DNA from 4 places in the Paenibacillus sp. FSL R5-0744 genome. Region 1 is predicted to be linked to each of the others. Evidence: predicted binding sites of a transcription regulator. Region 1 holds the regulator's gene; each other region holds the start of a gene.
The links. The regulator Rex, encoded in region 1, represses fermentation and respiration genes when NADH is low (regulators of the CRP and FNR family bind a similar motif). The targets are predictions, from matches to a motif close to TTGTGAAATATTTCACAA.

Region 2: MKY19_RS11285 (DUF1641 domain-containing protein) is a predicted target of Rex. The motif match lies at 3,021-3,038, and genes of this name have one in related genera.
Region 3: MKY19_RS19515 (flavocytochrome c) is a predicted target of Rex. The motif match lies at 3,093-3,110, and genes of this name have one in related genera.
Region 4: MKY19_RS28590 (formate/nitrite transporter family protein) is a predicted target of Rex. The motif match lies at 2,398-2,415, and genes of this name have one in related genera.

What each region holds. Positions count from the first base shown of each region.
Region 1 covers NZ_CP150228.1:4,707,955-4,713,808, reverse strand. Annotated here, with positions in the region: gene dinG (ATP-dependent DNA helicase DinG) at 1-2,107, shown strand, start outside; gene MKY19_RS20800 (redox-sensing transcriptional repressor Rex) at 2,239-2,892, shown strand; gene MKY19_RS20795 (amidohydrolase) at 2,879-4,180, shown strand; gene MKY19_RS20790 (DUF5590 domain-containing protein) at 4,350-4,868, shown strand; gene MKY19_RS20785 (hypothetical protein) at 5,277-5,819, shown strand; gene MKY19_RS20780 (AAA family ATPase) at 5,812-5,854, shown strand, end outside.
Region 2 covers NZ_CP150228.1:2,618,047-2,623,900, reverse strand. Annotated here, with positions in the region: gene MKY19_RS11300 (hypothetical protein) at 1-70, opposite strand, end outside; gene MKY19_RS11295 (SGNH/GDSL hydrolase family protein) at 428-1,066, opposite strand; gene MKY19_RS11290 (NAD(P)/FAD-dependent oxidoreductase) at 1,227-2,405, opposite strand; gene MKY19_RS11285 (DUF1641 domain-containing protein) at 2,445-2,888, opposite strand; gene MKY19_RS11280 (DUF2785 domain-containing protein) at 3,097-3,942, opposite strand; gene MKY19_RS11275 (nitroreductase family protein) at 4,202-4,819, shown strand; gene MKY19_RS11270 (hypothetical protein) at 4,927-5,547, opposite strand; gene dnaN (DNA polymerase III subunit beta) at 5,619-5,854, opposite strand, start outside.
Region 3 covers NZ_CP150228.1:4,411,456-4,417,309, reverse strand. Annotated here, with positions in the region: gene MKY19_RS19535 (hypothetical protein) at 1-216, shown strand, start outside; gene MKY19_RS19530 (hypothetical protein) at 392-865, opposite strand; gene MKY19_RS19525 (hypothetical protein) at 1,136-2,413, shown strand; gene MKY19_RS19520 (DUF6855 family protein) at 2,535-2,945, shown strand; gene MKY19_RS19515 (flavocytochrome c) at 3,128-4,672, shown strand; gene dcuS (DcuS/MalK family sensor histidine kinase) at 4,828-5,854, shown strand, end outside.
Region 4 covers NZ_CP150228.1:6,442,947-6,448,800, reverse strand. Annotated here, with positions in the region: gene MKY19_RS28600 (formate--tetrahydrofolate ligase) at 1-542, shown strand, start outside; gene MKY19_RS28595 (FAD-dependent oxidoreductase) at 880-2,244, shown strand; gene MKY19_RS28590 (formate/nitrite transporter family protein) at 2,520-3,347, shown strand; gene MKY19_RS28585 (MFS transporter) at 3,781-5,001, shown strand; gene MKY19_RS28580 (GNAT family N-acetyltransferase) at 5,079-5,609, shown strand; gene MKY19_RS28575 (MOSC domain-containing protein) at 5,590-5,854, shown strand, end outside.

The DNA.
Region 1 (5,854 bases):
ACGACTTAAAGAAACTTTGCCACAGTATGAAAGCCGAGAAGCTCAGGATATTATGATCAATGAGGTGATGACGGCACTTGCCGAAGACAAGCATCTATTGATCGAAGCAGGGACAGGAACCGGTAAATCCCTTGGTTATTTATTGCCTGCCATATACCAAAGCGTACGCACTAATGAAAAAGTCATGGTCAGCACTCATACTATTAATCTGCAGGATCAATTGCGTGAGCGTGATATTCCTTTGTTAACGCAGGTAGTTCCTTTTCCATTTAAAGCTGCAATTTTTAAGGGCAGAGGGCATTATTTGTGTCTTCGTAAGTTCGAACATAAAATTAATAAAAAAGACTTTATAAGTCCGAGGGAAGATGCGCTTACTGCGGCTCAGATGATCGTTTGGCTGACACAAAGTGAATCAGGAGATGACGAAGAGCTCAATCTAAGTGGACGTGGCGGAGATTTTTGGGAGACGGTAGCAAGCGATACCGATTCTTGTCTGGGTCGCTCGTGTCCTTGGTTCCGTAAGTGTTATTATCATCGGGCTAAGCATGAAGCTGGTATTGCAGACGTGGTCATTACGAACCACTCTAAGCTTTTCGCAGATGTTAAGGCTGGGCATCAACTACTTCCGGCTTATGAACATCTTGTAATAGATGAGGCCCATCATCTGGAGGACGTGGCTGGCAAGCATTTAGGCATGCATATGAAGCATTTCACGGTGGCACATACACTATCGCGTCTTTATAAGGATAGTCGAAATGGCCAACTTCCTACACTTCGCCAAATGCTTCAGTCATCAGGCAGTGAGGAAGCTTCTGAATGGAGCGGAGTGATCGATAGAATCTATCCGGATCTTCTTACCGTAAAAGAAACCTGGGATCTGCTTAGTGATAAACTATTCAGCCTCTTGCCGGAACGCAGCGATGCAGCGGCGGGAGAAGCTGGCCAGTTAGTCATGCGGCTACTTCCTACCCGTAAACCGAAAGATTGGGATGAATTGGTTGCTTTAGAGAATACTATGAATCTGACATTAAGCGAAATTATCCGTAAAGGTGATAAAATGCTTAATGAGATGCGAGATCAAGAAGGTCAATCTTCCTCAGATAGCCTAGTTACCGATATTAGCGGCTTATTTAAGGATTTAGCTTCTATACGTGAGCAAGTACGGTTTTTTATGGGATTAAATGATGAGAATGTAGTATATTGGCTGGAGGCGAATGGAAATTATCGCAGTAAATCGCTACAGCTGTATGCCGTTCCTGTTGATGTTAGTACTCAGCTTAAGGAGCTGTTTTTCGACAAGAAGAAAAGTATCGTACTAACTTCGGCGACACTCTCTGTGGATAAATCTTTCCAGTTTATGATTGATAATCTCGGACTTAATGAAGCTGCGGAAGAGGGGCGTCTGATGACATCACTCCTGCCTTCTCCCTTTAAGTATCGGGAGCAGGCGCTGTTAGTTATTCCGCGGGATTTCCCAAGTGTGAAGGGGAGTGTAGGCGATGCCCGATTTGTCGATACACTCGTACAGTCACTAGCAGAAGCAGCTATTACAACACGTGGGCGGATGCTTGTCCTGTTTACTTCTTACAAGATGCTACGCCAGGTTTACGATCCTCTGAAAGAGGCTCTAGCCTCACAAGAGATCACGGTATTAGGTCAAGGCGTGGAGGGGGGCAGCCGTAGCAAGCTGATCCGCCGTTTTCAGGACAGTGCAGCTTCTGTACTGTTAGGAACAAGCAGCTTTTGGGAGGGTGTAGATATTCCAGGTGAAGCATTAACATGCTTGGCCATCGTGAGACTCCCATTTCAACCGCCAAACCACCCCCTAGCGGAAGCGAAGTCTGAGTTATTACAAGCCCAGAAAAAGAATCCGTTCATGAAGTTGTCTGTTCCTCAGGCGGTTATTCGCTTCAAGCAAGGATTTGGGAGGCTGGTACGGACAGCGCAAGATCGGGGTATTGTTATTGTGTATGACACAAGGGTGATCGAATCTCACTATGGGAAGTATTTCCTCTATTCGTTGCCTGGCCCGAAAATGGAGCATATGCTTACGGATCAAATGGTTCCTCGTATAGCGGAGTGGTTGGAAGACGGAGGCGTTTCTTGAAAAGAACGTCATCGATCTTATTAATCACTCTACAAGGAAGGGCGGTATAAGAATACCGCTCTTCCTTGAGACGAGGTGCAGATATTTCGATAGGATTTGAACAGAATATCACTTAAATTAGGAGGTAAATTATGAAATCGGATAAAATATCAGAAGCCGTTGTTCGCAGACTTCCTGTGTACTTGCGTTTCTTGAATGATCTCCAGAAACGTGAAATATTAACCGTTTCCTCACAAGAACTAGGACAAAAACTTGATTTGAATCCTGCTCAAATTCGTAAAGATTTAGCTTATTTTGGAGACTTTGGTAGAAAAGGTATCGGGTATGACGTAACTTATCTTATTGAAAAAATCCGTCATATTCTGAAGCTGGATCAACAATTGAATGTGGCTTTAGTAGGTGCTGGTAACCTTGGACATGCATTATCTAATTACAATGCTTATCTGAAAGATACTATGAAGATTACCGCTATATTTGACTCCTATGCACCTAAGGTAGGGCGGAAAATCAACTCTCTTACCGTTCAACCGATGGAGGAGCTTGGTCAGACGGTTCGTGAGCAAGGTATTCGAATTGGGATCATTACTGTGCCTGATTCAGAAGCGCAGAATGTAGCAGATATTCTCATTGAGTCTGGCATTGAGGCGATTTTGAATTTTGCACCAGTGATTCTAAAAACACCATCGAATATCCGTGTTCATGCTGCCGATTTTACAACGGATTTGCAAAGCCTTGCTTATTATTTGAAAGACGGAAAGGAAGAAAGCGGAAATGAAGAGCAGTAAAACGATTATTAAGGGCGGGCGTTTTCTTATTCCGGGAACGGATGAGCCGGTTCTGAGCGGATATATGACTATTGAAGATGATTTGATCACTTACATAGGAAAAGAAGAACCTTTAATGGAAGATGATGTGCAAGTTGTTGATGGCAGTCGTCTGCTGTTTATGCCAGGTCTGGTAAACACACATGGCCATGCCGCAATGTCATTGCTTCGTGGTTATGGAGATGATTTAGCACTTCAGGTGTGGCTTCAAGAGAAGATGTGGCCGATGGAAGCGAAATTCACTGGAGAAGATGTATACTGGGGAACCTCCTTGTCGGTACTGGAAATGCTAAAAGGTGGTACTACAACCTTCTTGGATATGTATGATCATATGGATCGAGTAGCAGAGGTAGTCGAATTATCAGGCATCCGTTCCGTACTGATGAGAGGCGTAATCGGATTATGCCCAGAGGAAGTACAAAATCACAAGCTTGCGGAAGCGATTTCTTTTGCACGAAATTGGCATGGTAAGGCTGATGGTAGAATTACGACGATGATCTCGCCACACGCCCCATATACTTGCCCACCGGACTTCTTTGTTAAGTTTGTACAAGCGGCACATGATTTGGATTTACCGATGCATACCCATATGTCCGAGACCAAACGCGAAGTGGAGCAGAATGTGGTGGATTACGGACTTCGGCCTGTAGCGCATTTAGAGAAGCTTGGAATGTTCACACGTCCGTCTATTGTTGCACATGGCGTTCATTTGAATGATGAAGAGATCGAGATACTGGCTCGTCATGATGTAGGCGTGTCTCATAACCCAGGAAGTAATCTGAAACTGGCTAGTGGAGTGGCTCGGGTTACGGATCTTCTAAAGGCTGGTGTGAAGGTGTCACTGGGTACAGATGGTGCGGCAAGCAATAATAACCTGGATATGTTTGAAGAGATGCGTCTTGCAGCCCTCATCCATAAAGGTGTAAGTGGTGATCCGACGGCTGTCCCAGCTCCGGAAGCGCTGCGTATAGCTACAGAGTATGGCGCAAAGTCTATCTTTTTAAATGATGTGGGTAGACTCGCTGTTGGCATGAAAGCGGACTTTATCGCGATTGATATAGACCAGCCGCATTTGCTACCACACACAGATCTGTTGTCTCATGCTGTATACTCTGCCAGCGCCAAGGACGTTGAGCATGTATGGGTGAATGGTAAACAGGTTGTAAAACATGGAGAATGTGTAACGCTAGATGAGGAAGCAATCCGTCGTAAGGCGCAAGAATTATTTGATGGACTGCTTAAACGATAGTCTAAGATCATAACGAATAACTGAAAGGCTGTGACTTTCTGCGATTGCAAAGTTACAGCCTTTTGTGTTTCTGATCATTAGATCATTGAATTGGATATGAAACTTTGGATAAACACACAGGTGTGTTATATAATCAAAAAAGATATATTACTAGAAAGGGAGCTGTACCTTGAAGAAAAGGAAAAAATGGATCCTCCTGGGGTCAGTTCTGATTCTGCTCCTTCTGTTCGGACTTATCCAGTTCTATGCTTATATTATGAAAGATCAATGGAACGAGCGAGATATCGCTAAGGATGTCGCTAAAACCAGTGCTGGTCTGACAGAGGTAACCAAAGCGCAGAAATCCGTGTGGGATGATAATGCGGTGTACTGGGTCTTAACAGGGAAGAATGAAGCCGGGACCGAGTTGATGGTTTGGGTACGTTTTACTGTAGACGGGAAGTTTGCTGAAGGAACCGACGCAGTATATGCTGAAGAACTAAGTAAAGGGACCTCTGAAGCGAAAATGCGTAGCCTTATAAAAGCCGATCTTCCGGACATCAGCATTGAGCGGTTGTTGCCAGGAGTATATAACGGGGAGTATGCTTGGCAGCTTTTTTATAAACAAAGCGGTCGATATTATTATCAATTTTATCGGTTCTCAGATGGGGCTCGAATGGGTGAAGGTTACAGTTTACCTAGCCGCTAAATTAAACAAAAGCATTATAGGAGAAACAAGCGGACCATTTATGGTTCGCTTGTTTTTTAAAATGACATATTATTTGATATACTATAAGTACACGAATTGTGATATACTATAAGAGTAGTTTTTATGTATTGGTATTTAAAGATTCATACGAAAAAAGGTCTGTTAGTTAAGAGTAACAGCCCTTTTTTTGTCGAATTAAATCAATAAATTTAATAAAATGGAAAGAATTAAAAAATAAAATTTTAAATATCTTCACACTTTTTTTCAATATAGTATATACACCTGTGATATACTACTGTTTGTAATTAGAACAGTGTTAGTAGAACGTCAGGCTCTGATGAGCTCTTAGCAGCTATGACTTTGGATCATTCTGTTTACATTTTTTCATCTTTGAGAGGAGGACGTTTCTTGAAATTACGTCTTGTACCTGTACTGATAACGTCTCTACTGTCGGCTATGCTATTATTCGGAGGATTCTTTTTATATCGTCAGTTTGCTTTACAGGAACCGCTCCAAAAGATTGTAACCGGATTTGAGGGAGTAAATACTTCACATATTAGTATTAACCGCGATGAGGTCACTTTGAAACTTGATTTGCAGCCGGGCACGAATTTACGTGATCTAGTATCGTATGTATCCAAAGAAGGAAAATCAGTGATTGAAGGACGTAAACTTAAACTCGATGTGGAGCAAAATTCAAGTGAACTATTGGATGATTACTGGGATAAAGCGATGTTCTCTGTAGCTGAAGCCATGGAGAGCCGTAAATATACGATTATACCTACAGAACTTGATAGATTGAAACAGCAAAATACGGAATTTAAAGATGTGATAGCATCTACTGATATCGACGACAACAATGTGTACGTAAGCTTGAGTAATGGAAAAGAAAGCAAATTTATTATTTTGCCGCGAAAACCTGCGACCTTGGGGGTATGGAATAATGCCTAAGTACCTTAAAGAAATTTTACTCGGATTTATTCCTG
Region 2 (5,854 bases), 2.1 Mb from region 1:
TTAGGGTCTCAAAATGTTCGGGTCGATCAACTTGGTTCTGATCACTAGTTGTTACAGGAGTTAAAGACACTCCGGCGATCCACCTTGCATTGATGAAGCCCACATCATTCTTACACCCGCTTAAAAGAGCAACCAAGAACAAGGGTACAACCCATAGTAATTTCCTAATGCGAACCACCTCCAAGAAAAGAAACATAACCCAATTATAACAGCGTCCATAAATTTAAAGAAATCGACTTTCCGAACCGTTACAAGCATAAACGCCTTCGGCGTCCCTATAAGGACGGCAAGTGTTTAAGCGAGAAATATAAGGATAATTTATAGCATGGAGCATATAAATTCTTATATTTTAAAAAAAAGACTATAACCTGCTCCTTTAATGAGTGGTTCTAGTCTTATAAAATCAAGTAAATATGTAGTGATATGATCAGACGATTAAGCTTGAATTGCCTACCGTCTTAAGCCAAGCCTCTGCAATAAGTGCATGGCCCGCAGGTGATGGATGTACTCCATCCGGAGCCCAATAAGCAGGCTCTGCTTTCACGGATGCCGCAGCAAACAGGCCATCCAACGGAACAAGTAATGCACCATATTCACGTGCCAATTCACGAACAATGTGAATTTTAGGGTCCAAATCCTGGCGCCAAGTTCTACGATCTTCTGGGACAGGCAACACAAATGGCTCGATTAAGACTAAATTAGCAGCCAGCGAATGCTGCGTGCGTTCGATCAGGTCACGATACGCAGCTTCAAATTGTTCAGGCGTTGTTTCCTGACCAGAATCAAAGCGGCGCCAAGTATCGTTAATCCCAATATATATGGACACCCACGTCGGCTTCAGATTCAGGCAATCCTTCTCCCAGCGTTCCTGCAAATCTACTGCACGGTTGCCGCTAATTCCACGATTATAGAACGTAAGATTCTTCTCAGGATATAAATGCCCCAGACGAGCGGCGACCATCAATGCATAACCTACACCAAGCGATGAAGCATCATCATAATTACGACCCCAATCCGTTATACTGTCGCCTTGAAACAGAATGACATCGTTTTGTCGGAATAACATCACGTAATCCTCCCCTATTTTCCCCTGTTAATATTAGCCAATATAGTATATCAAAAATGAATACTACGTACTAGGACAATCATTAACAATTCATGGTAGAAACCACTAGAGATCAACAAAAAAACCTGCTCAAATTAGAGCAGGTTTTCCAATAATACAATTAATAAGCTAAGCTAAACAATCCTTTAATGTGGGACAAGTAACGAATATTACTTGCTTCCTTCATCAAGGTTGCAGGCAATCCTTTTAGCGGAGTTGAGCTAGCACCAACGATGGCTACACCGTCTTTACGACCTAAGCTCGCAAGCGTACCTGAGTTGATCGGACTAAAGGATTCAAATGATTTATCCTTCAAGTATGCATAAAGATTGTACCCGATCAATTCGCCCATTTGCCAAGCGATTTGTGCAGTTGGTGGATATGGACGACCATCTTCGGCAAAGACAACGGCGCTGTCACCAGCAACGAATACGTCTTTGTGTGATGTGGATTGCAAGAATTCATTTACCGTTGCACGACCACGGTTCACTTCAAGACCGGACTCACCAATCAGTGGATTTCCTTGTACGCCGCCAGTCCATACGAAGGTGTTAGCAATAATTTTTTGACCATCTTTCAAGTCAATGACATTATCCGCTACATTCGTAACAGGTAGTCCTGTCAAGAATTGAACACCACGTTTTTCTAAGCTTGCCACTGCGCGTTCGATCAATGCATCTGGCAATACTGGTAAAATCTTAGGGCCTGCTTCAACCAGCATCAGTTTAATTTCTTTAGGATCCACGCCATATTTCTTAGTGAGTGTTGGCAACACATCAGCGATTTCACCAACAAGTTCAACACCTGTTAAGCCACCGCCACCGATTAGGATGCTTGCATCCGCTGGATTTTTAGACTTCGCATATTCACGGATACGCTCATCAATATGACGATGAATTCTGTTAGCATCTGCTGCCGATTTCAAAACCATACTGTATTGCTCAAGACCTGGAATGCCAAAATAAGCCGTAGTGCTTCCAAGACCCACAACTAAAGCATCGTAGGACAATGTCACACCATCAGATAGTGTAATTTGTTTGTTTTCAACAGAAAAAGAATTCACCTTTGCAATTTTCAGGTCGATATCTTTACCTGCAAAAAGCTTAGCTAATGGCATAGCAACAGCACCTTCTGCAACACTACCCGCTGCAAGACGATGCAATTCTGTAATAATTTGATGTGTAGGATATTGATTAACGACTGTAATTTTAGCTTCGTCCTTCTTCAGGTACTTGCGTACAGTTAAGGCGCTTAGTAGACCACCATAACCTGCTCCTAGAATGACAATATGTTTAGACATGATGTTTCCTCCGTCCTTACGAATGAGATATAAAAAATATTATTTCTGTTGACTGCGTTCGCCGGCAACTTGAAGATAAGCATTTACGAAACGGAAAAGCTTCTGTGCTTGTGGATCTTTCATCATCTTCATAAGACCAAATACACCGATCACATCGCTATTTTCATTCGCACGATCTTGCGCTTCGATCACTGTAGCTGCCATATTCTTCGCCGAATGCACCACTGGTTCAGCAAGTTCTTTAATTGCACTTACCGTATCACTTTTCAAGACTTCATCCGCAGCAACAGTTTGAACAAAGTCATATGACTTTGTGAGCACGCCGACAAGCTCTGTTAATTTTGGCAACTGTTCCACTAAGACAGTTAACGACTCCTGAACTTCAGGCTTCAATAGCTGCTCTAGAACATTCATTTGTTCTTGAGTGACAGCTAATTTTGGTGATTCTTGCTCAGGTTGTGTTTGAGTGATTGTTTCTGACATATCCGAATCTCCTCTGCAAATAAGCTTTGCTGCTTAATAGTAATAAAAAAATAAAAACTTATAACGCCATATTTCTATTATAGCACTTATCAAGTTATAAATGTCACAAAGTTTTTGATTTTTTCTAAAGTTTTGTGATTTTTATTACATTAAAATAAATTAGTCATAATTTTCGATATTATTTATACATGCATAGATGATTTAATGCTTATTGTGTAAATTCATTCAGATTCATCTCCGCTTTCAATAAAACCTCGACCATTGCCGAATTGTTCTTTAATGGTAGCAATCTAAAATACAGAGAACGAACGAAATTTTTGGTGTTCACACGAGCAACGTACTGGCCGCGGCTTCTCGGCCACCCCCCACATTGCTCCAAGTTGCGAATCCAGTCGACAATAGATTGTTGTGGAAGTAAATGATGATCTATCATTGTAGCTACAATCGTAGCGATCCGTTCATCTTCTTCGTCGCTAAATATGTGCTGATCGTTGTAAAGCATCCTTTGGATGACTGCCAAAACCTCTTCCCTTATTGCAGCATCACTCTCCGAGCAGAGTACCAGTTCATCCAAGGCATCTGCGCCATGGGCTGCAGCATGAGCCCAACCTTCTTCAGGCATAAATCCTCGTAAATCCTGTTCTTCCTCATAATATCTAATAAGCGCTTCCTTCACATTTGTAAACTCTGCGCTAGCTAAAAAAGCCTGTTCCCTATGCCGCTGAAGAATCAGCGCAACGATCAGTACCGAAAACGTTCTTGTGAACACAGCCTGATCTTCTTTGCTGCCAATGTGATAGAACAAATGCTGCTCGTCAAGGAGAATCAAAAGTAGTTCACGAAGCTCCGCATCACTAAACCATTGTTTCTCGTTAACCCATTTGTAGAAGGTGGAATAGATCAAGTCATCTCGTAGCTTCGGCTGTGGATCTCCTATGTACTCAAGCATCAATTTCACATAATCCCTTAATTGCTCCCCACTTCTAAGCTCGTAATCGTTCTCTTCAATTCTTTGCAAGTCAATTATCAACTGCTCTCTAGTATCGTTCAACATTCCCACCCTTTCATTAATAAAAGCAATTAAATTTTTCGTATCCTAACATCCTAATTTACATCCCAATATTTTACAACATAGTAATTATTCTTCGACATTCCAAAGTACTTAGAGAGCTGAATGTAAATGAAGTGAATTTAATCATTGACGAATATAATTAACTGTGCTATTTTGAGTTAGTAACTAATAGTTAGTTCATTTATAAATATCACTTATTTATAATTAACAAGCAAATACATAACATATGGAGGAATAACTCATGAGCGCTTTTACAGATTTGATTGAATCCCGCAGGTCTGCTATGAATTTTGTTGAAGGGGTGAAGATCCCTCAGAATGAACTTGAGGAAATGTTCTCTTACGCCAGATTGGCTCCATCTGCATATAATCTTCAACATGCCAATTATAAAGTGGTTTCTGATGAGAATTTAAAAGAAGAGATTCGTAAAGCGGCTTACGGTCAATATAAAATCCACTCCGCCTCAGCGGTAATAGTGGTACTCGGGGATAAGAATGCTTATCTGAAAGCCCCAGAAATCTTCGGAGGACTTAAAGCTTTAGGGGCTATGAGTCAAGAGGATTATGATGCAGAGATAGAAACGATTAACAATGCATACAAAGGAAATGATGCTTTCCAAAGAGATGAGGCTATTCGGAATGCTTCTCTGTCTGCCATGCACTTCATGCTGATTGCCAAAGATAAAGGCTGGGATACCTGCCCGATGATCGGCTTTGATCCGGAAGCGATTCAATCCACTTTAAATCTACCCGATCATATGGTACCGGTTATGCTGATCACTATCGGAAAAGACAAGAAACATAAAATCAGACCACGTGGCTATCGTAAACCGGTCAATGAATTCGTTGAATTTATCTGAGGGTTATTGGAAGATATCGATAGATATAACAAAAGCGTTTCATCCGATATTTGAAGTTCGGATGGAACGCTTTTTTACTAAGGATGTGGAACTTAAATCTTTCTTCACTACTTAGCATACTGAAGAATTGCAATTGCTGCTCGTTCCCGTCGTTCGGCGTTCTCACTAACAAGAGCTTCCTTCAAAATATCGAGCGCCATTGATAATGTCTCTTCATCCACATGCATTCGATTACTCACCGCTTGCTCTGAAACAGAAGAACCTGTAATCCACAGATCCACACGAGCACTAGGCATCGGCCCCTTATACTGTTTGACCACTCCACTATCGCTAAGAAACTCTTTTATCCCTGCGTTTAGATCGGTTATAGGAAGACTTTTCAGCCAAGTTACACCACGTCGATGGCATGTACCGATGTCTGGCGCGTCAAATAATTCATTGTAAAAATAATCGCCAAGATCTCCTAGATGTACCCAATCGCCATCACACATCAACACATAATCGCCATCCTGCATCGTATGTACAAAGAGTTGAATGGCTTGTATATGTTCTGTAAGCTCCAACTCACTGTATTGGTATGTATGAATCATCCGATCACGGAGCTCCACTTTACTGATGTTCTCCAAATCCCCTATTCCGGGATATCCGATACTCACATAATTATCCTCTAAAAATGCTGTGATTCGTTCGGTCCCAAGCGGTTTTGATCCCATCTGAAACAGATTCATAGATCATCCCTCCAAGTAATTAATATAATATTTTTCCAGCAAAGAGAACTCTCCTTAGCAAGCTCATATGCCTATCCTCCATCCTGCGTCCTCATTGGTGTAATTAAAAAAAGTGTGGACGAAGTCATGTCTACAGGCTGTATCACCAGTGGTCTTTCTTTTCCAGCAAACCTTATTCTAAGCGTCTCACTATCGATCGCCCGAAGGATGTCTCTGAAATATTTTCCGTTAAAAGCTACTCGAAAATATTCACCTTCTAGATACTCCAATGGAATCTCCTCCTTTGCCTCACCCACATCGGCGGTCC
Region 3 (5,854 bases), 300 kb from region 1:
CAGGCAACTTTGTCCGAGGCCCGAACCTTTGCCGAAGCCGAGGCAGCCATTTCTGCCTTCACCGCGCGCTTTAACAACCTCAAAGGCATCGAAACCACCGAACGAGAAGACCTTGCTGAAGCGGTATGGCAACTCAGCCAGTCTGATCATCTGATTGGTCAGCCAATAACAGAGGAGATGGCTCAACGCTGGTTCGATGCATCGCGCGGTTACTGAATGAATTGAAAGTCATTACAAGCCTTGAACAGCTACAATCTTTTAAGAAAAGATTCAAAAAAATATGTAATTGGAAGCAATGGAAGGTAAGTAAAAGAATGTACTTCTATTGCTCCTTCTCTCATTTAACCCTCCCAATTTAAAGAGTGAACTACATTATACTGGCGGGATATTGTTATATGATTAACCCCATTTCACGGAGTCTATCTTTAATTTTCTTTATACGAGCTTCTTTTTCGGTAGCTTCAGTTAATACCACCACAGATGTTTCGTTATACTTCTTTATAATCCTCTTTAAAGTTAATTCTTTCATATCCTTTTTACTCTGCATTGTAACACGAGGGACAATGGTATGGTTTTCTATGGTTTTGGGATCTGCAGAAATTCGTTCTAGTAAATTAAGTAGAAGCATCAGTCTTTTGTGTCCCAACCTCGGAACTTGGTATAGTTTTTTCCATGTGGAATTTAGTAGGTGATCAAGGTTTATATATCCCTTGGAGTATAGAGCATTTATGAGGCCCGTTAAATTTGGTCCCTGCTCTTCTGCATAAGCAACAGTTACAATACAAGCAATATCCTTACTATAAAGATGCGCTGGAAGTGGGAAGAATTGTATTAATGCCGCATTTCCATCGATGATGTCATTCATGATGATTTACCTCCATTAAAAATATTTGGTCATTATTCACGTATAGAATTCTGGTGAAGGTTGTGCAAAATATTATTACACTCTGCATTATTAAAACCTAAGTTACTGATCATTTTCTGAACATCAGCAAAGCCAATTGCATGAGCATGTAGAATATTCAGAAGATTTTACTATTTAATAAGTAACAATCGACTCGAATATTCGCTGCTGTGCTTCGTAATCAACACTAAGTAATGGTATGATGTAGGCATCAATTTTATGGGGTGCACTATGATGGATATTCGAATCAAAGAACTGCTTGATGCTACACAGCAAAAATATGGATTGGACAACTACTACTTACACTCTCATGAAATTTATCGCGACGTTACGATACTGGGAGAGACCAACTATTTTCTTAGTATGGAATGGTTTCCTGCACATATGAAGGAATGGAAGGGCGATTACAATCCGGAAGGAACTGCCGTCATCACGATTGACCTACAGTCCCGCAACTATAAAAGTGTGATTTTTGTTGGCGGGATATCTTATGCGAATGGGACACCATTCCAAAATATAGATTTTAACGGAGTCATCCGGTGGATTGAAGATGAGGCAAGGATTGTATACGGTAAACAATTCCACTTAGAGAAGGAACAGATTGGAGAATATCATTTTATTGAGAAAATAGGTAGCATACCAGTCACTCCTGGTGGACGGATCGAGCTTCGCTTCGATGCGGAAGGCAGGCTTGTTTTTTACAGTGTATATGGCCAGTTTCCTTCCAGCTCCCTTGTGCATAAAGAGAACTATACTCTCACACTTCAAACGATAGAGCCACAGGCGAGGAAACAACTACAGCTTATAGAATATCCGGTGTACGAGACGAAGCAACTCCTGCCGATCTATGGGATAGAAGAAATCTACATTACAAATGACGGAACAACCACCATCCCATTTGAGTTTATATCAGGTACGAGAGCACGACTGAATATTGATCAAGTAATCCATTGGGAGCAACAGAATACGGAGCTGGAGCCGTTCGAAAGGACAGAGATACGTCAACTTGAGGTAGTTACCATTGAGCAGGCAATAGCTAGTGAGCCGCATCCGGACTCATTTCCTATCACAGACGCAGAACAAGCCGAATGTATACTCGCAGTCGAAGCTGGTTTAAGCCAGCTCTATCCAGATGAATCCGGAGAATGGATATTGAAGACTTTACAACGGGAAAGAGGACATATTCAGGCAACACTTAGGATGAATGCGCCAAATAATCGTATATTCCAGCGTAAGATCCTCTTGTTTATTGATGTGCAGAATTATAAGGTTATAAATTTTATGGATAACAAGCCAATGCTTGATATGTTTGATGAGTTCAAGAGCGAAGGGGAAATTGCTGTGAGCCATGACGAAGCTTATGACAAGCTCAAGGGATGGTTCGAATTAACACCCGTCTATGTGTATGATCCTGAGCAGAAGAAGTATGTGCTGTGCGGAAAGTTAGATTGTAATTATGCTGTGAAGGCTACTAGTGGAGATGTGGTGGAGTTGAATAGCTTGGAATAATAATGCCAGCTTCCTTATACGAGTAGGATGAATAAAGGGAATGAAGTATAGTAAGGTGATGCAAATATAATAATATGATTAGAACTTACTAATTTTGTGAGTTACTTTGGGAGTTGAAGATATGTCGACAGCTACAGGAACCAAGGAAAATCCTTGGAAATTAAAGACACCACCGCAAACATCCGAGTATGAAATGTACAAGGTCGAAAAAGACGGTAAAGTAATTATAGTTTGCACTGTAGGGAAAACGGTTTTGCATTATGACTACCGCTGTATTGAAGATCTGCACGCCATGCTTATACAAAATGGTGATTGGATGGAGTTAGGAAGTGCTGATGAGCAAAAACCAGCAAAAGAAGGTACCGTTGAAGCATGGGGGCGTTCACCTGAAAACCCTGTCGGCGGTTGGTATGGATTAAAGAAGGGACTTCGGGGGCGATTCGGAATGTATATTCCACCGTTGCTCGAAGAATTGGGTCTTGCGGAAGTAGAGCATAATCCAAGAAACAATCGGATGAAAGCGATCTTGTAAACGAAGGAGAGCCTAAAGGCTCTTCTTTTTTTGAGCCATGCCCCTAACCGGTGGTCTTTCGTACACATTGCAGTGATTAATTTAGTTACAAAACGTTTTTTTTAGTTACATAAACTTTCAAGAGCAGGGCCTTTGCCGTTAAGCTGATTGTAAAAATATTCACAAGGGGGCAAAGCTATAACATGAATAAAAAAGTAACCACTGCTCTTATTCTCGTTCTCTCAGTCATGCTTGTTATCACAGGATGTGGCAACAGCAACAGCAGCAATGGAAACGGGAACAAGAACACCAGCAAGAACACCAGCAAGATCAACGAGACAAAGGAAACTGAAGCCGTTTCGGGAGCATCCAAAGCTAGCTATACACCGTACGATCAACTAAAAGATAAATATGACATCATCATTATCGGTGCAGGCGGTGCCGGAATGTCTGCTGCACTTGAGGCGAGAGCAAAAGGTATGAACCCGGTTATTTTTGAAAAAATGCCGGTTGCCGGCGGGAATACAACAAAATCATCTTCGGGAATGAATGCTTCTGAAACGAAATTCCAAAAAGAGCAAGGCATTGAAGACAGCAATGATCTCTTTTATGAAGAGTCCTTAAAAGGTGGCCACGATACGAACGATAAAGAGATGCTTCGTTTCTTCGTAGACAATTCCGCAAGTGCGATTGATTGGCTGGATTCTATCGGGATTAGATTGAATAATATCACGATTACAGGCGGGATGAACGAAAAACGTACACACCGTCCTGAAGATGGCTCTGCAGTAGGACAATACCTTGTCAAAGGTTTGGTGAAAAACGTACAAGAACAAGGCATTCCCCTTTTTGTTAACGCCAATGTCAAGGAAATTACCGAAAAAGACGGTAAGGTCAATGGCGTCAAAGTCATCTTTGACCAAACGGAGGAGAAAACGATTACAGCGTCTGCTGTCGTGGTGACAACCGGCGGTTTCGGCGCTAATCTAGATATGATTTCAGGAGTCAGATCTGATTTGGAGGGGTATGTTACCACCAACCAGCCGGGCAGCACCGGTGACGGTATCAAGATGATTGAGAAGCTCGGCGGTACCACAGTCGATATGGATCAAATCCAAGTTCACCCGACTGTGCAGCAGGAAAAATCCTATCTCATTGGGGAGGCTGTTCGTGGGGAAGGAGCGATCCTGGTTTCAAGTGTGGGCAAACGTTTCACAAACGAACTGGATACAAGAGATAATGTCACCGCTGCAATCAATAAGCTTCCTGAGAAATCTGCGTTTCTTGTATTTGATTCCGGCGTAAAATCTCGCGCTAAAGCGATTGAACAATATGAAAAAATGGGCTTCGTTATCCAAGGAGATTCGATCGAGGCTTTGGCAATAAAAATGGACGTACCGGCAGATCAGTTGAAAACCACACTGGACAGCTGGAAAAGCGCGGTGACGAATAAACAGGATGCCGACTTCGGCAGAACAACCGGAATGGATAATGACTTGTCCGGCGCGCCATATTATGCAATTAAAATCGGCCCGGGAATTCACTACACGATGGGAGGCGTGAAAATCAACACCAACACAGAAGTTTTAAATAAAGACGGACAACCGATTCCAGGCCTTTTTGCAGCAGGAGAAGTTACCGGAGGCTTGCATGGTCAAAACCGGATCGGCGGTAACTCTGTTGCGGAAATCATTATTTTCGGCCGCCAAACGGGTATAAAATCCGCTGAATTCGTAAAAGCACAATAAGTTATCCTCCTGCCTCTTTTCGGCTAGGCAAACAAACGCTTGGGCTCATCTTAGCCATGCGTTTGTTGTTTTATTATAACGGTGTAGCGTATAAGGTCATAGCCATCCTTGCACGTATACGTTAGAATGAAGAAAAATTTCCGGAGGGACAGCTGATGAAAATTGGCAAACATACACTTCGGCTGCAAACAACAATTACTTTGATGATTGGTGCAGTTCTTATCATAATGCTGCTAGTGGTCTATGTGCTATTTAGTATAAAGGTTTCCTCACAAACAAAATCCTCGTTGGAACAAAAGGCTGTGATCATTTCCCGTACGTTATCGCGTAACCCTCTAATTATTGAAGCGTTAAACAAATCACGCAGCTCGTCTGAATTGCAAAGCTACACTGAGGAAATCCGATTGTTGAACAATGTGGAATTTGTTGTGGTCATGGATATGAATGCGATCCGATATTCCCATCCGGACAAGGACAAAATTGGTAAGCATTTTATCGGTGGCGACGAAGCCGCAGTCTTGCAGGGGCAGGAAAGCATTTCGGAAGCCGAGGGTTCTTTGGGCCCATCTGTAAGAGCGTTTTCACCTGTCTTCTCTGCAAGCGGGAAACAATTAGGAGCGGTGGCAGTAGGGATATCACTGGGAAACATCAGACTTGCCATAAGAGAGAACGTGGGAATCCTTTATTGGGGATTGCTTATAGGTAGTCTAATAGGGGCTGCGGGAGCATTTCTGCTGGCACGTATTATCAAAAAAATGATGTTTGGCATGGAACCGGCTGCTATTGCTAAGCTTTTGGAAGAGCGCAACTCCATGCTACAGTCAGTTAGGGAGGGAGTCATTGCCGTTGATAAAGAGTCACGTATTACTTTGATTAACACAGAAGCCAGGCGTTTGCTTGCAGCCATTGGCATGCAGGATGATCCCTTGAACCAGTCGGTGGAGAGCTTTTGGCCATCACTGCGGATGAATACAGTGCTCAAAACCGGTGAAGCCAGCCAGGACTTGGAGGTGGAGCATAGCGGTGTTACGTTACTGGCAAACGTGGTTCCCATTCATGTAAAGGGAGCTGTAGAAGGTGCAATTGCCACATTCCGTGATAAGACGGAGATCAGCATACTTATGGAAAGGTTATCTGGCATCTCCTTATATGCTGAGGCATTGCGTGCCCAGGCGCATGAGT
Region 4 (5,854 bases), 1.7 Mb from region 1:
TTAATCATTTTGAAGGCGATAGCCCAGAAGAGATTAATGACGTTGTGGAGGCTTGTCGCCGATTGAACGTTCCTGCGGCAATATCCAAGGTATGGGCAGAAGGTAGTGCGGGCGGACAAGAGTTGGCTTCGGAATTAAAGAAACTTCTGGATCATAGCGACACTGAACGTTTTGCTCCTTTGTATGAGAATGAACTCGACATCTCTTCCAAAATCACCAAGATTGTTCGCGAAATTTACCGTGGTGCGGAGGTTAACTTTTCCCCTGCGGCCAAACGCAGCCTAGCGGTGATTGAGCGTCTTGGGTTAAATAATCTTCAAGTATGTATGGCGAAGACCCCTTATTCCTTCTCAGATCAGCCTAGATTGCTTGGCGCTCCAGAAGGTTTCACGGTAGGTATCCGTGATATTACCCTTTCGCTTGGTGCAGGGTTTGCTGTAGTGATTACGGGCAATATCGTTACGATGCCAGGTCTACCGGCTAAGCCAGCTGCTGAGGCACTATGGATGGATGAAGATGGCGTGATTCACGGTTTGGTGTAGATTCAGTTTATGATCAGGCTTTTCCCTGTTGGTTTAGGGGAAAGCCTTTTTTTGCGCGTTATAAGAAAGTATATCCTGAGGGGGCAGAACATAATGTCCTACGCCCATGGCAAAGCTAACGAGGTCGCAATCGGCAGCAGTGACGGAAAATGCTTAAAATTGTGAACAATCTGAGAATATAGGCGAAAAGACTTGTAATGTGATAAATATCACAATATAATCAGTTTATAAAGTGAAATAAATCACAATTAACTCATCGGTGATCAGATATCTAATTTGGTCAGTCAAGCAATTCGAATATATAACCAGGTTGTCCATTTGAAGGAGGAAGAAAATAATGAAAGTAGCTGTCATTGGATGTACCCATGCCGGAACTGCCGCAATTTTAAATACTGCCAAGCTTCACCCGGAAGCCGAGATTACGGTTTATGAGCGTAATGATAATATTTCTTTCTTATCTTGTGGAATTGCTTTATACGTAGGTGGAGTGGTCAAGGACCCGCACGGGCTGTTCTATTCTTCCCCTGAGAAGCTTGCTGAGCTTGGTGTAAAGACCAACATGCGTCATGAAGTGACCGTTGTGGATACGAAGTCCAAAACATTGCGTGTTCGCAATTTGGTAACCGGACAGGAGTTTGACGATACCTACGATAAGCTGATTATGACTACGGGATCATGGCCGATTGTACCGAAGCTCGAAGGGATTGAGCTGGAAGGCGTCTTGCTTTGCAAGAACTATGATCATTCCAATACCATTATAGAAAAAGCTAAACAAGCGAATAAAATCACAGTCGTAGGCGCTGGATATATCGGCGTTGAGTTGGTGGAAGCCTTCCAAATGAACGGAAAGCAAGTTACGCTGATTGATGGTGAAGATCGTATTTTGAATAAATATTTGGACCCAGAGTTTACTGCGCCGATCGAACAATCCTTTAAGGATCATGGTATTAAATTAGCGCTGAATGAGAAGGTAAGTTCTTTTGCTGGTGAAGGTGGTAAAGTTACCAAAGTTATCACAAGCGAAGGGGAGCATGAGGCGGATCTTGTAATTCTCTGCATCGGCTTCCGTCCGAATACTGAGCTGTTAAAAGGTCAAGTGGATATGCTGCCAAATGGCGCAATTCTGGTCAATGATTATATGCAGACTAGTTGCCCAGATGTGTATGCCGCTGGTGACAGCTGCGCGATTCATTACAACCCTACAGGTAAGCACGCTTATATTCCACTGGCAACCAATGCCGTACGGATGGGCACTTTGGTCGCACGTAACTTAGTGAAAGAGACGATTCCTTATATGGGTACTCAAGGGACTTCGGGCATTAAGATTTATGAAGATAATATCGCTGCTACCGGTCTTACTGAAGAAGGGGCTAAGGCTGAAGGAATGGACGTAGAAACTACCATGATTATTGACAACTACCGTCCAGAATTTATGCCAACCTTCGAGCAGGTGCAATTAAAAGTGGTATTTGATCGCGCCACACGCCGCATTCTCGGAGCGCAAATCTTGTCCAAAACGGATTTGACGCAATCGATCAACACAGTATCTGTATGTATTCAAAATAAAATGACAATCGATCAGCTTGCCTTTATCGATTTCTTCTTCCAACCTCATTACAACAAGCCTTGGAACTTCCTGAATACAGTAGGACTCGAATCGCTACCGGCATCAGTACCAAGCAAAGAGGCAGTAACCGTATAATTTAATTGCCTGTGAACAATAAAGTTGGGTAAACCGGAGCCATATATGGCTCCGGTTTTTTGTGATTGAAGCTGGTACTATTTACCTTTAAAATAATATGGAGCCTGTTCTTACAAATGTAATTATGGATGCGCTTCGTTAAATTTGACATGTCAGTGAAAAGTTTCACTTAGTTTTTCATTAAGTGATAATTATCACGTTAATGTGTTTTATGACACGCTACAATGGTCGTAAAGGAACAAATTTTAAGTAAATAGATGAAGGGGATAGGAATCATGGCTTATAATAAACCGCAGCAGATTGCCGCAGTCACGGTCGAGAACGGCATAAAAAAGGCGCACAATCCTTTAAGCACCGTACTAATTCTGGGCTTTCTGGGAGGAGCGTTTATCGCGCTCGGATTTTTACTGGATATTCGCGTCATTGCTGGCGCACCACATGAATGGGGATCCATCGCTAACTTTATTGGGGCAGCTGTCTTCCCTGTCGGATTGATTCTAGTACTGCTTGCAGGGGGAGAACTGCTGACAGGCAATATGATGGCTGTGCCACTTGCTTTTATGGCGAAAAAGATATCCTTCTGGGAAGTGATTAAGAATCTCGTATTGATTACCCTGAGCAATCTAGCGGGAGCTTTGTTTGTAGCTTACTTTTTCGGTCACGTGGTTGGTTTAACCTCTGACGGTGTGTATTTGGAAAAGTTAGTGGAGATGGCAGGACATAAGCTTGAGGCAGACTTCTTGCCGGCATTTGTTTCCGGTATCGGTTGTAACTGGCTTGTAGCTTTGGCGGTATGGCTCTCCTATGGAGCAGATAACTTCAGTGGCAAAATCCTCGGTATCTGGTTCCCAACAATGGCTTTTGTAGCTATCGGCTTCCAGCACGTTGTAGCCAACATGTTCTTAATTCCGGCAGCTATTTTTGAAGGTTATTTTTCATGGGGAGAGTACTTCAACAATTTTGTTCCGGTATGGCTAGGAAACTTGACGGGCGGTGCGATCTTTGTTGCGGCAGCTTATTGGATGGCTTACCTGCGCAAAGAGCCTGCATCTATTCAGTCCGTGGACAGCATGTCCGGCAGCGGTGTAAAAAAACACGCCTAAACCTATCTTATAAAGCACTCCTTAGAATAGTTGAGGGGTGCTTTTTGCTGTATAGACAAATAAAATCCGCCGTGATGTATCCGAGCTCGGGGGAACGAATTCGGATGCACAGCGAATTTTAAAAGGGGGAGTGTTTCTAGGCTCTATTACCCCGACTTTATAATAACGAAACACTTCATTATTGTTTAGTCTACTTTACGGACGACAGCGGCAACTATAAAATATAAATAGATAGTAGAAATAGGGAGGACTGCGGACGTGAAAGGTGCTACTTTTTTCTCAGCTAAGGCAGAAGTTAGTCCTAAATAAGAGGTGAAGTATACTCAGACTTTATCACGATAGCACGTCAATGCGTCTGCTTGCCCTGAACCCTGTTTTGGGATAATACTGGATGGAATAATGACACATATATTACAGGGGATGTACACTACTTATGAAGTTTTTACAGAATTATCCTAAAGAAGTTAAGATATTTTTAATTGCTAGTCTTATTAATGCAACGGGTAGTGCACTGATGTGGCCATTGGTTACAATGTATGTTTTTGATGAGCTTGGACGCAGCATGTCGGATGCTGGATTAGTGATTCTTATTCAATCAGTTGGAGGAATTGTGGGTCAACTACTCGGGGGCTCACTCTATCATAAGGTAGGCGTTAACCGGCTGATTGTTGGAGCGCTGGGCATGAATGCACTTGCTCTGTTCACTTTGCCGGCAGCAAGTAACAACTGGACGTTATTTATGGTCGCGATGGGACTGGTAGGGCTCTTTAATTCACTGTCCTTACCTGCGATTCAGGCATTTATCGGCTTTCGTTTTACGAAGCAGCGCGGAGAGTTGTTTAATGTTATTTATGTCGCTAATAATATTGGTGTAGCACTGGGTACGGCGTTAAGTGGTTTTTTGGCCGATATTTCTTATATGCTCAGCTTTGTGATGAACGGCGTAACTTCAGCGGTATTTGCGGTATTCTTTTTTGTATATCTCAAGAAAGTCGGAGGAGATTCTCCACAGGAGGTCGCAGAACACCAGAAGGCTGGTCCTGACAAACAATCTACCTGGAAGCTAATGGGGCATACACGAATTTATCTTTATATGGGTATTGCCTCGATGTTCCTACTATTAGGGAACTCTATCTGGAATACAGGGGTATCTCCGTTCATTATTTCTGAGGGCTGGCCTAAGAAGACTTATGGTTTTCTCTGGACGCTTAACGGAATTCTCATTTTTGCAGCTCAGCCGCTCGTAACAGTAATTAAACGCTGGTTCGCATCTACCTCAACGGCGCAAATGACAGTAAGTGCTCTATTTTATTTGGGTGGGTATGCTGTTCTTTTATGGATGCCGACTTATTCAGGTCTAGTGCTTGGGATGGTACTCGCTACGCTTGGGGAAATGCTGATATCTCCGGCCATGCCTTCCTTTATTTCGGATCATGCAGGTCGCAGTGCTCCTTTCTATTTAGGGCTAAGTGGAGGCATGGGGGCAGTCGGCAGGGTAATTGGACCATACTTAATGGGTAGGTTATACGATAGTGGAGGTTTAGCGCCTACCGCATGGTTGGCATGTGCGATGGCACTGCTGTCCGTAGGATTCTTTATCGTTCATGCGTATATCAACCGCCGAGGAAATTCATTGGAGCGGTCAATAGGATAGTTGAGAGTTGAGCATAGTGGATTCAAATGATCTACTGTGAATTCTATAGAGGTGCAAGGCAAGGGGTGTACATCTTTATGAAACTTAGCAACAGGGATAGGTTTATAATAAGGTTCTCAGAGATTAAAGACGTGCGGGAACTGATTCATCTGGATCATATGATCTGGACGGAGAACACTAGCCCGGGGCCATTAATGTGGCGTTCCCAAGAGGATTATCTACTGAATGCTCCCCCGGGTTCGCAGCTAGTAGCACTAAAGGATGACAAGCTATGCGGATATGTTGGGTTTGGCTGCCCTAGTCGAATGGAGAGTAACAGGCATGTGTGCGAGGTCAATATTGCTGTTCATCCGGATTATCAACGTTTAGGTATTGGCCGGCAGCTCATAGAGGCTATTAAGGAACACGCCGCAGATAACGCCATTCGTAAGCTGCGTCTACGCGTATTATCCTGTAATGAATCAGCGCTTTCTTTTTATCGTAAATGCGGGTTTGTGGAAGAGGGACGTCTGCGGGAGGAGTTTTATCTTGGCGGTCGATATGTGGATGAAATCTTTATGTGCTGCATGCTGACAGGAGGAGAAGGATATGGAGATCATCTCGCTTAATGTGGGGCGGCCGGTAACAGTGGATTATCGGGGGAAACCTTTGGAGACTGGGATTTATAAAATGCCTGTAGAAGGATCAGTTCAGCTACATATGAGCGGATTTGATGGAGACGGGCAAGCAGATCTGAAACATCACGGGGGCCCTGACAAGGCAGTTTGTGCCTACCCCATCGAGCATTATCCCTACTGGGAGCAGCAGCTTGGGAAGAAACTGGAATACTCTGCCTTCGGAGAAAATATAACAA